One region of the Aliiglaciecola litoralis genome, then DNA from elsewhere that is predicted to be linked to it. Evidence: predicted binding sites of a transcription regulator. Region 1 holds the regulator's gene; the other holds the start of a gene.
What was found. The regulator ArgR, encoded in region 1, controls arginine synthesis, uptake and breakdown. The targets are predictions, from matches to a motif close to ANTGAATANNTATTCANT.
Positions count from the first base shown of each region.

Region 2: the regulator ArgR is predicted to act here: its motif matches at 6,861-6,878, upstream of gltA (citrate synthase).

Region 1 covers NZ_BAAAFD010000016.1:21,529-31,784, forward strand. The annotation lists gene ABD036_RS17910 (TonB-dependent receptor) at 1-2,498, shown strand, start outside; gene argR (transcriptional regulator ArgR) at 3,301-3,765, opposite strand; gene mdh (malate dehydrogenase) at 3,956-4,891, shown strand; gene ppc (phosphoenolpyruvate carboxylase) at 5,020-7,641, opposite strand; gene bamJ (BamJ family beta-barrel-assembly machinery protein) at 7,867-8,487, shown strand; gene ABD036_RS17935 (SulP family inorganic anion transporter) at 8,642-10,207, shown strand.
Region 2 covers NZ_BAAAFD010000006.1:117,087-127,342, reverse strand. The annotation lists gene odhB (2-oxoglutarate dehydrogenase complex dihydrolipoyllysine-residue succinyltransferase) at 1-342, opposite strand, end outside; gene sucA (2-oxoglutarate dehydrogenase E1 component) at 355-3,177, opposite strand; gene ABD036_RS11700 (succinate dehydrogenase iron-sulfur subunit) at 3,360-4,070, opposite strand; gene sdhA (succinate dehydrogenase flavoprotein subunit) at 4,085-5,854, opposite strand; gene sdhD (succinate dehydrogenase, hydrophobic membrane anchor protein) at 5,855-6,202, opposite strand; gene sdhC (succinate dehydrogenase, cytochrome b556 subunit) at 6,196-6,570, opposite strand; gene gltA (citrate synthase) at 6,977-8,257, shown strand; gene ABD036_RS11675 (DUF3429 domain-containing protein) at 8,322-8,744, shown strand; gene ABD036_RS11670 (phosphohexomutase domain-containing protein) at 8,830-10,256, opposite strand, start outside.

The DNA of each region.
Region 1 (10,256 bases):
GTTACCCAACTGAGCGTATGCCTTTCTCATATGATGCGATTGAGCAGGTAACGGTTGAATTAGCACCTTTTGATGTTCAGTACGGTGGTTTCACTGCGTGTAACATCAATGCGGTGACAAAGTCAGGTACTAATGAAGTACATGGAAGCTTATTCTTCGATTACACCAGCGACTCTTTCCGTGGTGACGAAGTTGAAGGTGAGCAACAAGATAACGGTAACTACACAGAAAAGCGTTATGGCTTTAACGTTGGTTTGCCTCTTATCAAAGACACGTTATTTTTATTCGCTTCATATGAAAAACTTGAAGGCGCACAACTTTTTGGCTACGACGCGTTAGGCAGTCGTGTTTCTCAAGCTGATATTGACCGTGTAACAGAAATCGCAAGTCGTGTTTACGGCTACGATGTTGGCGGTATGCCAGGCAGTGCTCCAATTGAAGATGAAAAGCTATTGTTAAAGCTGGATTGGAACATTAATGATGACCACCGTGCTTCATTAGTATACAACTGGAACGACGGTGCAAGCTTGAGCCAGTCTGACGGTGGGTCTAGTCGCCTATCTCTTTCTAATCACTTCTACGAGCGTGGCGCTGAGATAAGTTCTTATGTTGCTTCTTTGTATTCTGATTGGTCTGACGATTTCTCTACTGAAATACGCATTGGTAAAACTGACCTAGACAACCGTCAAAACTCAATCGATGCGGCCTCAGGGTTTGCTGAAGTACAGATTTCTACTCCTGATAGAGGAACTATTTATATTGGTCCTGATGACTCTCGTCAATCTAATGACCTGAACTGGGATAACGTTACTTTTAAAATCGCAGGTACTTACTATGCTGATGAGCATACGATTACTGCGGGTGTTGAGTATGAAAAATTAAATGTTTTCAACCTCTTCATGCAGCACACTGTGGGTGAATATCGTTTCCGTTCAATTGATCAATTCGAGTCAGGCGACGTAGACCGTATTTACTACAACAACTCTGCGGGCACCAACAACCCAGCTGATGCTGGTGCATCATTCTCTCAAACGACAAAAACATTTTATATCCAAGATGATTTTGATTTGTTTGATGATGTTCAAATGATGGTTGGCCTTCGCTACGACGTATACGGTTCAGGTGATCAACCAACCTTTAACCGTAACTTCGCGTCACGTTATGGCTTCTCAAACACGGCAAATGTTGATGGTTTATCATTAATGCAGCCTCGTGTTGGCTTTAACTGGGCAGTAGCTGAAAACTTAGAAGTACGCGGTGGATTTGGTCGTTACTCAGGCGGTAACCCAAATGTTTGGATTTCAAATGCATATTCAAATGACGGCGTTACTAACATTGGTGTGCGTGAGCGTGAAATCGGTGATTTCGATTCATTGTTTGACATCGCTCTAAGTGGTGAAGGTCGTCCAATTTATGACGTCCCTCAAGCTATGTTCGACGCTGTAGCTAATACTCAAATTGGTGATGGAGACGGTGGTGTAAATGCAACCGATCCTAACTTCAAGATCCCTCATGAGTGGAAATACGCATTAGGTGCTACTTACATCTTCGCTGATGATTATGTGTTACAAGCTGACTTAATGATCACTGAGAAGAAAAACTCTGCAATCATCCGTGACTTAGCATTGGTTGACTCTGGCGCTGACGCACCAGATGGACGTCCATTGTACGAAGCAACTAATGGTCGTCGTGCAGGTAACGACCTTATGTTGACTAATGTCTCTGGCGAAGATGCAGAATCTAAAGTTTTGTCTTTATCAGTAAGCAAAACTTACGATAACGGTATCGACGCAAGCTTTGCTTATGCGTTCACTCGTGCAACTGATGTTAACCCTATGACGAGTGCGGTGGCGTTTTCTAACTTCACTAACGTAGCGGTATCAGATGTTAACAATCCAACGTTAGCCACTTCTGATTATGAAATACGTCATCGTTTCACTATGAACCTTAGTTATGCTAAAGAGTTTATGGATGGCTACGATACTCGTTTCAGCTTATTTGGAACAGCTAACGAAGGCAGCCCAATCTCTTATACATTCACAGATGCAAGAATGTTTACGGATGCTAACAACTACAGAAGCTTGATTTATGTTCCTAACGAAAATGACTCAAATGTTGTTTACGGTCCTGATTTCGACCAAGCAGCATTCAACGACTTCATCGCGGCTGAAGGTCTAAACCGTGGTGGCATCATGGCTCGTAACTCTGTTGCAGCAGACTGGTGGGTTAAATTTGATGTTCGCGTTGAGCAAGAGCTTCCTGGCTTCATGGAAGGTCACTCGGCTAGTGCATTTATCGTAGTTGAAAACTTGGGCAATCTATTGAACGACGACTGGGGCGTATTTAAGCAAGGTTCTTTCCCTGCCGATGACGTTATCAGTGCATCAATCAATGATCAGAACCAATACGTTTACGAATCATTTAACAACTCACCGCAGAGCTTCAACCGCAATGCGTCTTCGTGGGAAATCCGCGCAGGTGTTAAATACAAGTTCTAATAACATTAGTTATTATGCGTAAATGCAAAAACCGGTCACTCACCTGACCGGTTTTTTTATGTCTTAGAATCTTACTTTTATCAAATCCCCTCACTTTATTTGCTAGCGAAGTGAGCGGTCCCGTAGATTGTGAAATAACGTGGACAGGCATGATAAATAACGTGGACAGGCATGATTATGATGACATAACGTGGACAGGCATCAATATTCACCGCTATTAGCTCTTGTATTCACATTAGAACGATCAACCACTTGAAAGCCTTATCGTGGACAGGCACCAATATTCACGGCTATCGAAATAACGTGGACAGGCATGATTATGATGACATAACGTGGACAGGCATCAATATTCACCGCTATTAGCTCTTGCATTCACATTAGAACGATCAACCACTTGCAAAGAACAAAAGTAGTCATTTCAGTTTGGTAGTTTAGGTGGGTGTCCACGTTAAGTTTTTATGAGCATATAAAATTCAGACTTTAAAGCTTTGTCGCTAACCTCTCTATCCCTTAGCGTAACGGCGTTTATTTCTTGTTTAACGATGGGTGTCCACATTAATGCAATTTCGGTTTGGTAGTTTAGGTGGGTGTCCACACTAATGCATAACGATGGGTGTCCACTTTATGAGATTTCACAACGGTGGGGCCTTCGTTGATTGTTAGGTAATCGGAATCCAAGCCTTTTCCCAAGCACTGATTTATCTTGGAGTTTGAGCCTGGATTTTTACTGGGAGTAACTTCAGATGTGCGGTGATATTAGTTTGTTGTGTTTTTTGTTTATTATATAGCAGCCATTTATTGTTTATACGTTCTCAAATAAGGCTTCTACTTTTCGCAAGGTGTCTTCGATATTACTGACATCCGCAGGAGCTATAAAAATAGTGTCATCACCTGCAATCGTGCCTAATACGCCGTCTTTCTGGCTAAGTGAGTCGAGCAGGCGGGCTATCAGTTGGGCAGCGCCAGGACTGGTGCGAATAATGACCATGACATTATTGTGCATAATGTCTAAAACTAATTGTTTTAGCGGGCTTTTCGCCGTGGGCATGCCCATTTCTGGAGGCAGACAATAAACCATGTCACCACGAGCGTTTCTAGTGCGTACAGCACCAAATTTGCTAAGCATACGCGAGACCTTAGACTGGCTTATACTGCCGAATCCTTGTTCTTTTAAGGCATCAACAATCTCGCCTTGAGAGCCAAAACTTTCCGTTTTAAGGATCTCTTTAAACGCTTTAATCAGTTCTTCTTGTTTATTATTCGACATGCCACCCTCACTATTAACTGCTATAGTTTGACACAATCTTTTCAGGGTAGGTAGTTATCTGGTCGATCAAACAGTTGAATACTCGATTTGATGCCCATATATTGCTCTACTAACGTGTTCAATTTGTAATTTAGTTCGGCTTACATTAGTGTTTGCCGTCGATTTTTATTATTCCCCACAGGAGACAACTATGAAAGTAGCGGTATTAGGTGCTGCAGGCGGTATTGGTCAGGCCCTTTCCCTTTTATTAAAAACTCAACTTCCCGCTGGTTCTGAATTGGCTTTGTATGATGTCGCGCCCGTTGTTCCTGGTGTAGCCGTTGACTTGAGCCACATTCCAACCGACGTTAAAGTGGAAGGTTTTGGCAAAGATGATCTTGGTGCTGCGCTACAAGGCTCTGACATCGTACTTATTCCTGCTGGTGTGCCTCGTAAGCCCGGTATGGATCGCTCCGATTTATTTAATATCAACGCTGGTATCGTGAAAAACTTGGTTGAGGCGATTGCTGATAATTGTCCTGAAGCCTGTACGTGTATTATTACTAACCCAGTTAATACAACTGTCGCCATTGCAGCAGAAACTTTAAAAGCCAAAGGCGTTTATAACAAGAACAAATTGTTCGGTGTGACTACGCTTGACGTAATCCGTTCTGAAACTTTTGTTGCTGAATTAAAAGGACTGAGCACTACTAGCGTCCATGTTCCTGTGATTGGCGGTCATTCTGGTACAACTATTTTGCCATTGTTGTCGCAAGTTGAAGGTGTTAATTTCAGCGATGAAGAAGTAGCAAGCCTAACGCACCGCATTCAAAATGCCGGTACCGAAGTGGTTGAGGCAAAAGCTGGTGGTGGATCTGCAACACTATCAATGGGTCAAGCAGCAGCGCGATTCTGTTTGTCTTTAGTGGCAGCAATGAAAGGTGACAACGTTGTAGAATATACCTATGTTGAAACTAACTCTGATGATGCCGCGTTCTTTGCTCATCCTGTCAGACTTGGTCCTAACGGTGTTGAAGAGATCCTTCCTTACGGTGAATTGAGTGACTTTGAGCAAAATGCTAAACAATCTATGCTTGAAGGATTGCGCAATGACATCGACATGGGCGTGAAATTCGTCAATGGTTAATATGTTAGCCTAATATTAAAACTAAAAAACCAGCTTTTATAAGCTGGTTTTTTAATGTTTGATTTAACCGCTATTTTAGCTAAATCTATTTGGGGAAGTGTGCTTGTGCGTTAAAGCGCTTAAATACGTTACCCAGTATTGCGCATACCCACAGCAATCCCCGCAATGGTTACCATCATTGCTCGTTCAAGCACAGGATCGGTTTGCTCTCCCAGCTTTCTCACTCGCTCTAGTAACTCAATTTGCAAAAAGTGCAGGGGCTGAAGATAACCGGCGCGAATGGTCATTGATTCTTTCCCTTTCGGATCAGATTCCATTACCGACTCCTGGCCAAGCACCTCAAGCAGCAACGCGACACTCATATCGAGCTCCTCGCGCAAGCTCTGTCCAAAATGGCGCAAGTCCTCGGGCACTAGCCTTTGATCATACTCTTGACTGATACGAGAATCGGCTTTATTGAAAACCATATCTAGCATCGACAGTCTTGAGTGGAAAAATGGCCAATGCTCTAGCATTTCATCTATTGTTTCTTGCAGACCTTGTTCTTGTGCTGTTTTCACCGCTTTCATTACGCCTAACCAAGATGGCAATACCAAGCGAGTCTGCGCCCAAGCAAATATCCAAGGTATCGCGCGCAAGCTTTCAATCCCGCCAGTTGGCTTGCGTTTCGCTGGGCGACTGCCTAAGGGCAATTTACCCAATTCTTGTTCAGGGGTGGCGACTCGAAAATAAGGTACAAAATTTGGATCATGGCGTACTGTCTGGCGATAGTTATCGCGTCCTTCATCTGCCATCATTTTGATTGCTTCTCGCCACTTTTGCTTGGGCTGTGGCGGCGGGAATAGAATCGCTTCAATTATTGCGCTTGCGTAGATACCTAAACTGCCTTTTGCCAGTTCCGGCATGCCAAATTTATAGCGGATGGTTTCACCTTGCTCAGTGACTCGAAATCCGCCTGTTAATGAACCGGGCGGTTGTGAATGTATTGCCGCATGAGCGGGAAGGCCGCCTCGACCTATAGTGCCGCCGCGACCATGAAACAACGTTAGTTTGGTATTGTACTCATCGGCTAATTTCACTAAGGCTTCTTGTGATTCATATTGAGCCCAGCCTGCGGCTAAAGCTCCGGCGTCTTTGGCTGAATCAGAATATCCAATCATAATATGCTGTTTACCCTGGATGTAGCCGCGGTACCAATCTATATCAAACAACTGTTTCATCACTACAGGGGCGTTGTTCAAGTCGTCCAGAGTTTCAAATAGCGGTGCTACGGGCATCGGCCAATTGACCTGAGATTCTTTTAGCAATAACTGCACAGCAAGCACATCAGAGGGTAGGCTGGCCATGGAAATAACGTAGATGCCAAACCCTTGTTCACTGTTTTGGGCAATGACTTTACAGGTATCCAGAACTTCTTTGACTTCAGCTGAAGGTTGCCAATTCGTCGGTATCAAAGGGCGTTTTGAGGCTAATTCTCGCAACAAGAATGCTTGCTTGTCTTGCTCGCTCCACTCGTTGTAATCTCCCAATCCGAAATAGCGAGTCAATTCACCAAATACGTCAGCATGGCGTTCTGAGTCTTGACGGATATCCAATTTGAGCAGGTGCACGCCAAAGCAATGCACGCGACGAATGGTGTCTAGTAGTTGTCCATCTGCTATTACCTTCATGCCACACGCATGTAGGGAGCGGTGGCAATTTAACAAGGGCTCAAGCAACTGGGCCTGACTACTGATCCAATCTTGTTGATCTATTTGTTTTCCAGCCAAAAACTCGCCGATACCTTCTTCGGTTGCTTTTAATTTGGTAAAAAGGGGCCGCAATAACGCTCGGTAAGGTTCCCGAGAATCATTGCCAACAAGCGCCCTAAGCTCATCATCACAATCAGACATTGATAATTCAGCTTGTAACCTGTCAATGTCTTGTGCGAACAATTTAGCAGCTCGTTTTCGAGCTAATAACAGTACTTGCTGAGTGACTTTGGACGTGACATTTGGATTTCCGTCTCTATCGCCACCCATCCAAGAACTAAACTGTACTGGTGCCGCATCAATAGGTAGCGAAATTTTAAAGCGATCTTGAACTTTCTTCTCAAGTGAGCGGATGAACGCAGGAACTGCATCCCACAATGAGTTCTCGATTACGGAAAAGCCCCATCGAGCTTCATCTACCGGAGTCGGTCTGATAGAACGGATCTCTTCAGTATGCCAAGCCTGACTTATTAAATCAGCGACTCGTGTTTCTAAGTCATCTCGTTGCTCTTGGGTAATTTGACTGTGGTGGAGATCTCGAAGGCAACTAGCCAACTCGCTGTGTTTATGAATAAGTGTTCTGCGCGTCACTTCAGTTGGGTGCGCAGTTAAAACTAAATCAATTTTAAGTTGTTCAAATGCATCTGCAAAGGTGGACTGAGAAATTTCGGCTGACTTTAGATGGTCAAACAAGGTTGTGACTGGGTCATCGTCGGTAGTAATTGCATTGAATTCTTGTTCAGCGATATTGGCTAAATTCAAAAATTGTGAGAAGGCGCGCCCAATTGTGAGTAGCTCATCATTTTGCAGTTCAGAAAATAGGTCTTTGAGCTGTTGACTGGCATCGCTATTGCCCTGATATGACTCTCGACCTGCTAACCGAACCGTTTCAATCCGCTGTAACCATTGTTCGCCAAGTTGAGCACGAATAGTGTCGCCTAGAGTGGTCCCTAAAAATCTGACGGTTTCCCTTAATTGAATGTCTAATTGTTGTGACACATATCCTCCGAATTCATTCTGAGCGTTAATTAGTAGTCTAAGACAATACTGACAGTGCTTGGGTTTGTCTAAACTGATTAGTTATGCATTATTCCTGAATAATTGATCTACGGCTATTCATAATTAGCTGAGCCTATCATTGCTTGTTGAGGGTTTGGGGTGTGAACTGGTCATGTGATTGTGATATTATTCGGCGCTTAACTTTTAGCAAATTCAGGATTTAATGTGACAGACAAATTTAACAGTGTTGAGCTACAAGCAAGCTATGGTATTGGTTTTCAGATGGGCGAGCAACTTGCTGGTAACCCATTCGAAGGTTTAGACATTGATGCAGTAAAAGAAGGTCTTGCCGATGCTTTCGCTAAGCAAATGCCTCAAGTTGACAACCAAACTCTAGGTGCGGCGTTTAACGAAATTCATCAACGCATGCAAGCTGCCAGCGCAGAACAGCACAAAGGTGCGATAGAAGAGGGTGCTAATTTCTTAGCCGACAATGCTAAGCGCAGCGAAGTCACTGTAACTCCTTCTGGTTTGCAGTATGAAGTTTTAACTGCGGGTGAAGGTGAAAAGCCAAGCGCAGCTTCTACAGTTCGCACGCATTATCACGGTACCTTGATTAATGGCAGCGTATTTGACAGTTCATATGAGCGCGGTCAGCCAGCAGAATTCCCAGTTAACGGTGTGATAAAAGGTTGGACTGAAGCATTGCAAATGATGCCGGTTGGCTCTAAATGGCGTCTATACGTGCCGCACGATCTTGCTTATGGTGAGCAAGGTGCAGGCGGAGCAATTGGTCCGTTCAGTACACTCGTTTTTGATGTCGAGTTACTCGACATAGTGGCTTAATCGCTACGATATGCGTTAAGAGGCCGGTTAACCGGCCTTTTTTGTGAGCGGACGAATATATTCAGATTTAACAATCTGTTAAAAGACCTATTTGATCATAGCTGCTAAAATAACCGAATAGAGACGCAACCTAATAACATTTTTGAGGTAATAGATGATTGACCTGATAACCCGTCGCGATGGTAATGTCAAAAATGACGTACTTTCGGGTATAACTGTAGCACTAGCGTTAGTGCCTGAGGCAGTAGCGTTTGCCTTTGTTGCGGGCGTAGAACCTATGGTGGGTTTGTATGCTGCTTTTATGATGGGATTGATTACATCAGCAATAGGTGGTCGACCTGGGATGATCTCTGGTGCAACCGGCGCTATGGCAGTAGTGATGGTGGCATTGGTTGCGACTAGCGGGGTGGAATATTTATTCGCGGCTGTGATCCTTGCCGGTATTTTGCAAATTCTTGCCGGCGTATTCAAATTAGGCAAATTCATTCGGTTGGTGCCCTATCCAGTTATGCTAGGTTTTGTGAATGGCTTAGCAATCGTGATTTTTCTTGCGCAGTTAGGACAATTCAAAATTACCAATAGTTTTGGCGAGTTGGTCTGGATGCAAGGTAGCATGTTGTATTGGATGCTTGGGCTAACGACATTGACTATGGCGATCATCTACCTTTTACCTAAGGTAACCACTGCGGTTCCCGCTTCCTTAGTTGCCATTATTACTGTAACCGCCCTTGTTCACGGTCTAGATCTGGAAGCTCGAACCGTGATTGATTTTGTTAAAGATATGCTGCCTGAAGGCGAAAAAGCCGCTGCAACCTTAGCCGGTGAATTGCCAAGTTTCAGTATCCCCATGGTGCCATTTACTTTAGAAACGTTTTATATCATTTTACCTACTTCAGTGATTTTGTGTTTGGTAGGACTGATTGAATCCTTGTTGACAATGTCACTGATCGACGAAATGACTGACACCCGTGGTAACGGCAACAAAGAGTGTGTTGGTCAAGGCGTTGCAAATACAGTTAATGGATTCTTTGGTGGAATGGGTGGCTGTGCCATGATTGGTCAAAGTATGATCAACATTAACTCAGGTGGGCGAGGTCGACTTTCCGGAATCACCGCGGCGCTTGTATTACTTGCCTTTATCTTATTTGCTGCTCCGTTAATTGAAATGATCCCTCTGGCTGCATTGGTAGGTGTGATGTTCATCGTCGTTATCGGTACCTTTGAATGGGCTTCATTTAGAATTGTACGGGGAGTTAATAAAGAAGACGCCTTTGTATTGTTTTTGGTGACCGGCATCACAGTGGCAGCCGATTTGGCCGTTGCCGTAGTTGTAGGCGTGATTGTTTCGGCATTAGTGTTTGCGTGGAAACACGCAACGCACATTCATGCCAAAACGCATACCGATGAAGATGGTTGGAAAGTCTATGATCTAGAAGGACCATTGTTCTTCGGCTCGGTCCTACATTTCAGAGAGCTATTTGATCCTCAGAACGACCCTGAAGATGTCGTAATCGATTTCAGAGAATCACGAATCTGGGATTCATCAGGCTTAGATGCAATCGATGGCTTGGCAGATAAATACAAAGAACAAGGTAAAAAACTGCATATACGCCACATCAGCCCTGAGTGCAGTGAACTGCTTACAAAAGCACAAGATTACGTTGAAATGAACGTCAACGAAGACCCCCGCTACAGAATTGCCAGCGATAAATTAGGGTGAGAGCGGGGTTCTCTGGAGCTCAGCTCCAGCCGCTCGAACGACCAGCATG
Region 2 (10,256 bases), on a different contig from region 1:
TGGCAGCACAGGAACTTTTATTTCCACTGATTTACCCTTTGAACTTGAATTGGTTGTTTGACTTGCAGTTGGAGCCGCCTGACTTTTTCCAGCCGACGCGCCTGAGCCTTTTTCTAGTTTTGCAATCACTTGCTCGCCTAAAACCGTATCGCCTTCAGCATCGGATATTTCGGTAATTACTCCCTCTTCAGGAGACACGACTTCGAGCACGACTTTGTCGGTTTCAATGTCGACGAGATTTTGATCTCGTTCTACTTTGTCACCTACTTTAACGTGCCAAGTGGCGATCGATGCATCAGCTACTGATTCTGGTAGCACCGGTACTTTTATTTCTATTGTCATACTGGTTCCTAATTATAAAGTGAGTGCATCGTCAACCAGCGCTTTTTGCTGCTGATTGTGAATTGCATTATATCCAACCGCAGGTGACGCCGAAGCTGCCCTTCCTGCATAAGTCAATTTAGCGCCGTCTGGGATTGAAGACCAAAAATGGTGCTGACTACAATACCAAGCGCCCTGATTTTGTGGCTCTTCTTGACACCATACCCAATCTTTTACGTGCTTGTATTTGTTGACAACTGTTTCCGCCATTTCCGCATGCGGGAAGGGGTACAATTGTTCAATGCGCACGATGGCAACATCTGTTTGTTCGTTTTTGCGTCTTTGTTCAAGTAAGTCGTAATAGACTTTTCCTGAACACATCACCACCCGCTTCACATCTGCTGGTTTAATCTCATCAACTTCGTCGATGACATTATGGAAGATACCGTCGGTTAATTCATCCAAACTCGACACCGCCAAAGGATGACGCAACAGTGATTTAGGAGACATCACGATTAATGGCCGACGCATCGGACGAATAGCCTGACGTCTGAGCATATTAAAGACTTGCGCGGGCGTAGAAGGAACAACCACTTGCCAGTTGTGATCGGCGCACATCTGTAAGAAGCGTTCAAGTCTGGCAGAACTATGCTCTGGCCCCTGCCCTTCATAACCATGAGGTAATAGCATGGTTAAACCACACAACCGTCCCCATTTAGCTTCGCCAGAACTAAGGAACTGATCAATCACCACCTGAGCGCCATTGGCGAAGTCACCAAACTGTGCTTCCCAAATGGTTAGGGTACCTGGCTCCGCAGTTGCATAACCAAATTCAAACGCAACCACCGCAGCTTCTGACAGCACAGAATCATATATCTCCATGCGCCCTTGCTCTGAGTCGATGTGTTGCAGCGGCATATAGTCTTGACCATCGGCTTGACTATGAATAACCGCATGACGATGGAAAAAGGTACCACGTCCCGAATCTTGGCCGGTCATGCGAATGCCGGTGCCGCGGGAGACTATATCAGCGTAGGCAAGATTTTCAGCCATCCCCCAGTCGAGTAATTTTTCACCGGCAACCATGGCTTCGCGGTCGCCATACAATTTCTTGACTCGCGATTGCAATTGATGTGTTTCAGGGTAACTGGTTATTGCCTTACCTAATTCAATCAATCTTTCTTTACTGATGGTAGCGTCGTATTCGACATCCCAATCGTGACCTAAATACGGTGTCCAATCGACTGAATGTTCAGTCATTGGTCGCCACTCTTCAACCACACATGCGCCATGATCTAAAGCGGCGCGATATTCACTGATCAGTTTCTCTACTTCATGCTCTTCAATGACGCCTTCGGCAATCAATTGCTGTGCGTAGATTAAACGAGGAACAGGATGTTTTTTAATTTTTTGGTACATCAATGGCTGAGTAGCATTGGGCTCATCAGCTTCGTTATGACCGTGTCGGCGATAACAAACAAGGTCGATCACCACATCACGTTTGAAGGTATTACGATAATCTAGCGCTAATTTAGTAACAAACAATACCGCTTCAGGATCATCCGAATTCACATGAAAAATCGGCGCCTGTACCATTTTAGCGATATCAGTACAGTATTGGGTAGAACGCGTGTCTTCTATTTTAGAGGTCGTAAAACCAACTTGGTTGTTGATAACGATACGCACTGTGCCGCCAACCTGAAAACCACGAGTCTGCGACATGTTAAAGGTTTCTTGTACGACACCTTGACCCGCAATCGCCGAATCACCGTGAATGGTAATTGGCAGTACCGCTGAACCGTCCTGACAATTGCGACGATCTAATCGCGCTCTAACAGACCCCATCACCACAGGATTAACGATCTCTAGGTGAGATGGGTTAAATGCCAGCGCAAGATGCAGATTACCACCTGGCGTGGCGAAATCTGACGAGTAACCGGCGTGATATTTCACGTCGCCAGCGCCTAGACTCTCGTCATGTTTGCCAGAAAACTCATCAAATAAAACCGACGGGTTTTTACCAAGTACGTTTACCAATACATTCAAGCGACCACGGTGAGCCATGCCCACTACCACTTCTTTGGCACCTTGAGCGCCGGCATGACTAATCAGTCCTTTAAGCATGGGGACTAATGAATCACCACCTTCTAATGAAAAGCGTTTGGCGCCGGGAAACTTGGCCCCTAGATACTTCTCCATGCCATCGGCAGCAATAAGACCTTTAAGAATACTGACTTTCTCATCACGACTAATTTGTGGTTTGGCTTCTACCGATTCAATACGTTGTTGCAACCAACGTTTTTGCTCAGTATCGGTAATATGCATATATTCCGAACCAATCGAACCACAATAGGTACGATTTAATGACGCAAATAAGTCTTTCAGCGTCATTGATTCTTCGCCAATCGCATACGAACCAACATTAAAGCGGGTATCGAAATCTTTTTCTGCCAAAGAGTGATGAGACAGTTCAAGATCTCTCACACGTTCTTGCTTCCACAAATCGAGCGGATCAAGATTAGCGTGTTGATGACCTCGAAAACGATAAGCATTAATAAGTTGCAGCACTTTAACTTGCTTATCATCACCTACAGCAGCAGGCGCAGACTGACTAGCGCCAGCCCGGGCAGCAGGCCCAAGTGCGGCCATTGCTTTGAATTGTTCTCGGATTACAGAGTGATTGGTGTCTAGTTCAACACCCTCGACTTTAGGTAAATTATCGAAAATGCTACGCCATTGCTGCGAAACGCTATTTGCGTCTTCCAAATAGGCTTCATAGAGTTCTTCTATATAAGCAGCGTTGCCGCCAGCCATGTGGGATGAGTCCCACCATGCTTTCATCACGCTTTGTTGCATTATTGTCCCTTGTAAAAGTAAGGCTCACAACTGGATATCTGCCATTGACCAATATCCATAAATATTAGGGCTGTATAATTTAACCCTTTTGGTGCATTTTTTTAAGCAAAAAAGCCACCCTTGTTAGGATGGCTATTTAGACTCGAAATCAAATTAAATATTGCTTATTCAAGATGACTTTACTAAACAGCCCGCTGCAATAGCATAGACTTAATCTGACCGATTGCTTTGGTCGGGTTTAGTCCTTTCGGACAAACACTAACACAGTTCATTATACCGTGGCATCTGAACACACTAAACGCATCATCCAGATCGTTCAAGCGCTCATCGGTTGCTGTGTCGCGACTATCGATCAAAAAGCGATAGGCGTGCAACAATCCCGCAGGACCAATAAATTTGTCTGGGTTCCACCAGAATGAAGGGCATGATGTTGAACAACATGCACACAAGATACATTCATAAAGTCCGTCAAGCTTAGCGCGTTCTTCCGGTGATTGCAGAAATTCTCTTGCCGGCGGATGATTGTCGTCATTGATTAGGAACGGCTTTATCTTCTCGTATTGAGTATAAAACTGACTCATATCAACCACCAAATCACGTACTACCGGTAATCCTGGTAATGGACGAACTGTGATTTTACCCTTGCCAAGTGCAGACAAAGGGGTGATACACGCTAGGCCATTTTTACCGTTCATGTTCACGCCATCAGAACCACACACACCCTCTCGGCAAGAACGACGGAATGATAGCGTAGGATCGGTTTCCTTTAACGCGATAAGTGCATCAAGCACCATCATGTCTTGGCCCTCTTCCACTTCTAACTTGTATTCTTGCATTCTCGGCGCGTTATCAACGTCTGGGTTGTAACGATAAATAGAAAAAGTAAGTTGCATCGTCGTTACTCCAATTAGTAGGTTCTGGCTTTCGGTGCGAAAGCTTCACGCAATTTAGGCGTCATGTTTACATCACGCTTAATCATAGACTCTGAATCAGGCAAATAAACTGAGTGACATAACCAGTTGCTATCATCGCGATCAGGGAAATCGAAGCGACTGTGCGCACCACGACTTTCGGTTCTGAAGTTCGCAGCAACTGCAGTGCTATATGCCGTTTCCATCAAGTTATCTAATTCTAAACACTCAATTCGCTGAGTATTAAAATCACTACTCTTATCGTCTAAACGGGCATTTTGTAGACGTTGACGTATTTCTTTAAGCTCGGCCAAGCCCTCTGCCATCGCGTCCCCTTCTCTAAATACAGAGAAGTTTAACTGCATGCATTTTTGCAAATCTTTCTTGATTTGTACTGGGTCTTCGCCTTTACCTACTTCAGAGCTTTCCCAACGGTTGAAGCGCACTAAGGCTTGATCAATTTCAGTTTGGGTTGCATCTTTGGATTCGATTTGATCAATGGCTTTACCAAGGTGCAAACCAGTAGCGCGACCAAATACAACTAAATCTAACAGTGAGTTACCGCCTAAGCGGTTTGCGCCGTGAACCGACACGCAAGCGATCTCACCACAGGCAAATAATCCACCGATGGGTTTTTCTTTACCGTCTTTATCAATTCCTATTGCCTGTCCATCAACATTGGTTGGTATCCCACCCATCATATAGTGGCAAGTTGGAATAACAGGAATAGGTTCTTTAACCGGATCAACGTGTGCAAAGGTTCTGGATAACTCAAGGATACCGGGCAAGCGAGACTCAAGCACTTCTTTACCTAAGTGATCGAGTTTCAGTTTAATATGGGTGCCCCACGGACCTTCACATCCTCGACCTTCTCTGATCTCAGTCATCATCGAGCGTGCTACAACATCACGACCAGCTAAGTCTTTAGCATTAGGCGCGTAACGTTCCATGAAACGTTCACCGTCTTTATTTAACAGGTAACCGCCTTCACCACGACAACCTTCAGTTACCAAGGTTCCGGCTCCTGCAATACCAGTTGGGTGGAACTGCCACATTTCCATGTCTTGCACAGGCACACCTGCGCGCAACGCCATGCCTACGCCATCACCAGTGTTGATGTGAGCATTTGTGGTTGATGCGTAAATACGCCCAGCACCACCGGTGGCTAACACCACGGCTTTAGATTTGAAATAAACGACCTCACCCGACTCAATGTCAATTGCGGTGCAACCTACAACATCACCATCGGCATTTTTGACCAAATCAAGTGCATACCACTCGCTAAACACTTTGGTTTTATTTTTTACATTTTGTTGATAAAGCAAATGCAGCAATGCGTGACCTGTACGGTCAGCGGCAGCGGCTGTTCTGGCACCTTGCTCGCCACCAAAGTTTTGCGATTGACCACCAAATGGGCGTTGATAGATTTTGCCATTTTCAAAGCGTGAAAAAGGTAACCCCATGTTCTCCATTTCGATAATGGCTTCAGGACCTGTTTTACACATATATTCAATCGCGTCTTGGTCACCGATATAATCGGAGCCTTTGACCGTGTCATACATATGCCATTCCCAATTATCTTCATGGGCATTACCCAGGGCCACTGTAATTCCACCTTGAGCGGAAACAGTATGTGAGCGGGTTGGAAACACTTTAGACAGTAGTGCGCAGGATTTTCCGGACTCGGAAATTTGCAACGCGGCGCGCATACCTGCACCACCTGCACCTACAACAACTGCGTCGAACTCATGAACTGGAATACTCACTTAAACACCCCACAAAACAAATAAACCAACTGCAACGTATACGAAAGCAATTATATTAAGAATATATTGCAACGTTGCGCGTAATGCTGCTGCTTTGACATAATCTGTCAAAACTTGCCAGAGACCGATGCGTACATGAAACATGATGGCAACCAGGGTCGCGAGCGTGAAAACTTTCATGAACATACCAGAGAATAAGTCTCTCCAAACAGCAAATGTCACTTCAGGCGTAACAATAAAAAAATATGTCATGTAAGCAGAAAATAGCGTGATGATTAACGCTGTTGCGCGAAGGGTGACATAGTCTTGTACCCCATCACGTTTTAAACTAGCTTGGTTTGTTACCATAATACGATCCCCACTACCACTGTTAGTACTAACCACAAAACGATGGTCGCTACTGCGCTATTGTTCCCAGAGTTAATTTCTTCCCAATGTCCGAAGTCCATCACTACATGACGAAGTCCGCCAAGTATGTGATAAGTCAGCGCTGAAATTGTGCCTATGGCGACAAACTTGCCAAAGGGTCCAGCCATGACTTCTTGCACATGATTGAAGCCCTCCAAAGAATTAACTGAAACAGCCCATGCCCAGATCACAAACATCAGAGCAAAGAACATCGCCACACCCGTAACACGGTGTAAAATAGAGACGATAGCTGAAGGTGGAAAACTTATAGTATTGAGTTGCAGGTTTACTGGTCTTTGTTTTTTCACTTTATGAGCCTGTATTATCGTAGGGATTATACTTTTGGTGTTTTAAAGTTGTTCACTTTAACCTTTTTATAATGAATACGCAGTCAAGCGATTTTGGTTCAATTGTTAATGGCCTGTAAAGCATCTATTAAACCTTTAACAACTAAGCAATTTTTATTCATTTCACGCGTCAAAGTATATCCAGCGTTTTGATTAATTACAATTTTTGTTCTTTATTAACAAAGGATAAATCGTTGTTTTCATTTTTAACGTATACTGAACGTCCATAATCAGAATATATATTAAGCATTCATGCATTAAAATTGACTTGAATGGACTTTATCAGTACAAATAGCGACACTTTTTTTCGTCGTCGTTAATTTATTTTTACTTAACGACTAAAGATTTAGTCTGAGGAGAACATCTTATGGCAGAGCAGAAAGCCATTTTAAAAGTAGGTGATAAAGAAATAGAGCTTCCGATCCTATCGGGAACTGCTGGACATGATGTAATAGATGTTCGCGCTTTAGGCGCCAGTGGGTATTTCACTTTTGATCCTGGTTTTATGGCTACTGGTTCATGCGAGTCGTCAATTACCTTTATCGATGGAGCGAAAGGAATACTGTTGCACCGTGGCTATTCAATTGAAGAGCTAGCCCGCGATGCAGATTACATTGAAGTGTGCTACATGCTGTTGCATGACAAGACACCGACTTCTGAAGAATATGCAGACTTTAAAAACACCATAACCCACCATACATTGGTGCATGACCAAGTGACTAATTTCTTCCGCGGTTTCAGACGCGACGCTCACCCAATGGCGATGCTTTGTGGCACAGTCGGTGCGCTTGCCAGTTTTTACCATGATGATCTAGACATAGTTGATCCAGAACAGCGTCTTAGAAGTGCGTATCGACTGGTTGCAAAAATGCCTACGCTTGTCGCCATGTGCTACAAGTACAGTATTGGTCAACCGTTTGTGTACCCCAAAAATAGCCTTTCTTATGCTGAAAACTTCCTTAACATGATGTTTTCTGTTCCGGCAGAAGACTATGTCATCAGTCCAGCTGTAGCCAGAGCTATGGATCGCATATTCACTTTGCATGCCGATCATGAGCAAAACGCATCGACATCAACGGTCAGATTAGCTGGCTCTTCCGGTGCTAACCCATACGCATGTATTGCTGCTGGTGTGGCCTCTCTGTGGGGACCTGCTCACGGTGGCGCTAATGAAGCATGCTTAAATATGCTCCAAGAAATTGGCTCAGTGGATCGAATTCCAGAATTTATCGCTCGTGCTAAAGATAAGAATGACTCATTCAGATTGATGGGCTTTGGTCACCGTGTTTATAAAAACTTTGACCCGCGCGCTACGGTAATGCGTGAGAGTTGTCATGAAGTACTTGAAGAGTTAAACATCGATGATCCATTGTTAAACGTAGCGATGGAGTTAGAGAAGATTGCGCTTAGCGACCCCTACTTCGCTGAGAAAAAACTATTCCCGAATGTTGATTTTTATTCAGGCATTATTCTTAAAGCAATCGGTATTCCGACGAATATGTTTACCTGTATCTTCGCACTAGCAAGAACCGTTGGTTGGATTTCTCACTGGCATGAAATGCTTAGTCAGAAAGGACAGAAGATTGGTCGTCCTCGACAGTTGTATACCGGTGAGGTACAACGCAAATATAACCCAATCAAAAAATAGACTTTTTCTAGTCTAAAAAATAGCGCCTATTGGCGCTATTTTTATTTCGCTTTAGGACAATTCAATGCTTAATTACCATAGCCGAATACTAGGATACGCAGGGTTAATACCCTTTATTGCTTTACCGTTTTATATACTGTGGGGAAACGTTTCTTACTTCGAAGGGATTTCTTACTTCACGCAATACTCCGCCATTATTCTTTCTTTTCTTGGTGGCATTTTATGGCATGAAGGGATCAGCCAGAACAAACCGGTCAAACAGCTTTATTGGTCGATGCTGCCCAGTCTGATAGGTTGGCTGTGCTTAATTATCGTGCCGCCTTTTGCAGCATTAATTGTGCTGAGCATTGCATTTTTATTGATACTGGTATTTGAGCTGCGCACGTTGGACAGTCCTAGCTGGTATATTTCATTGCGGGTACGACTGACTGCGGTCACTATTGGTGGCCATTTAATGATGATTTGGTTGGTATTGCAAAATCGCTAAGTTGCTTTTATGTTATGAGCTGGCAGCGCAATCATGAAATGCTCATGATCCGCTGCCTCAAAGACAATGCATAAAATAGCGGATATTAAGCGCGAATAATGGCCAATAGTTCAGCGGTTTTTTGTTGCATCAAGGCAATGTCTGCACGTGATTCAACATTTAATCGTATTACCGGTTCGGTATTCGATTTGCGCAAATTAAATCGCCAATTTTCAAACTCAAATCCCACACCATCAGTGTCATCTATAACAATCGCGTCGGACTTGTATGTATCAATCACTCGCTGCAATGCCGCATCGGCATCCTTTAACAGACTGTTTATCTCACCAGAGGATGGAAAAGCAGCAATGCGTGCTTTCACCAATTCAGACAGTGGTTGTCCTGATGTGCATAATAACTCTGCCACTAACAACCAAGGGATCATACCGGAATCACAGTAAGCAAAGTCTCTGAAATAGTGATGTGCACTCATCTCGCCACCGTAGACCGCGTCATCAGAGCGCATTCGCTCCTTGATAAAAGCATGTCCCGTTTTACTTTTTATCGGAGTACCGCCAGCCTGTTTAACAATATCTTCGGTGTTCCAATACACTCTGGGGTCATAAATTATTTTGTTATGACTGTCTTTGTCCAAGAACGCTTTGGCTAAGAGGCCAACAATGTAATAACCCTCAACAAAATCACCCTGCTCATCAAACAAAAAACAGCGATCAAAATCACCGTCCCATGCAATCCCCATATCGGCGTTATTATCAATCACGACTTTTGCCGTATCAGCGCGACTCTCTGGTAATAATGGATTAGGGATCCCGTTGGGGAAATCACCATCGGGTTGATGATGCACTTTGATAAATTCAATTGGCGCACCTAGTGCATTAAGTTTATTTTCAATCGCGTCTAACGCTTTTCCTGCTGCACCATTGCCCGCATTGACTACCAACTTAAGCGGTTTTAATTTTCCAACATCAATGTAAGTTAACATGTGTGCTACGTAGTCTGGCATGCAACTTTGCTGTTGATACTGTTGAGAACTCTTTAGCTTTTCGATGACAACACTGCCGCGGCCTTGCAAAAACGCCTCGTCAGTTGCTCGCTCATGTGAGTAATGTTGTAAGCGATTATCTACGTCTTGTTGGTCATATTGTTCAGCAATTTCTTTAATTGCAAACAACCCTGTATCGCCACTGATGGGTTTGGAGTCGGCTTTCACCAGTTTCATGCCGTTGTAATCAATTGGGTTGTGGCTGGCAGTAACCTCTATCCCACCGTCTACACCTAAATGTTTAGTCGCGAAATAAATCTCTTCGGTACCGGTCATACCTAAATCAGTCACAGTAGCGCCGCCGTCAATTAGGCCTGCACACAGTGCTAATTTTAACGGCTGGGAGGTGTGTCTCACATCCCCACCGACAACCACGGTTTTCGCTGACAAATACTGGGCAAACGCGCGACCGATTCGGTAGGCAACGTTCTCGTCGAGTTGCTCAAGTAAGCGCCCTCGAATATCGTAAG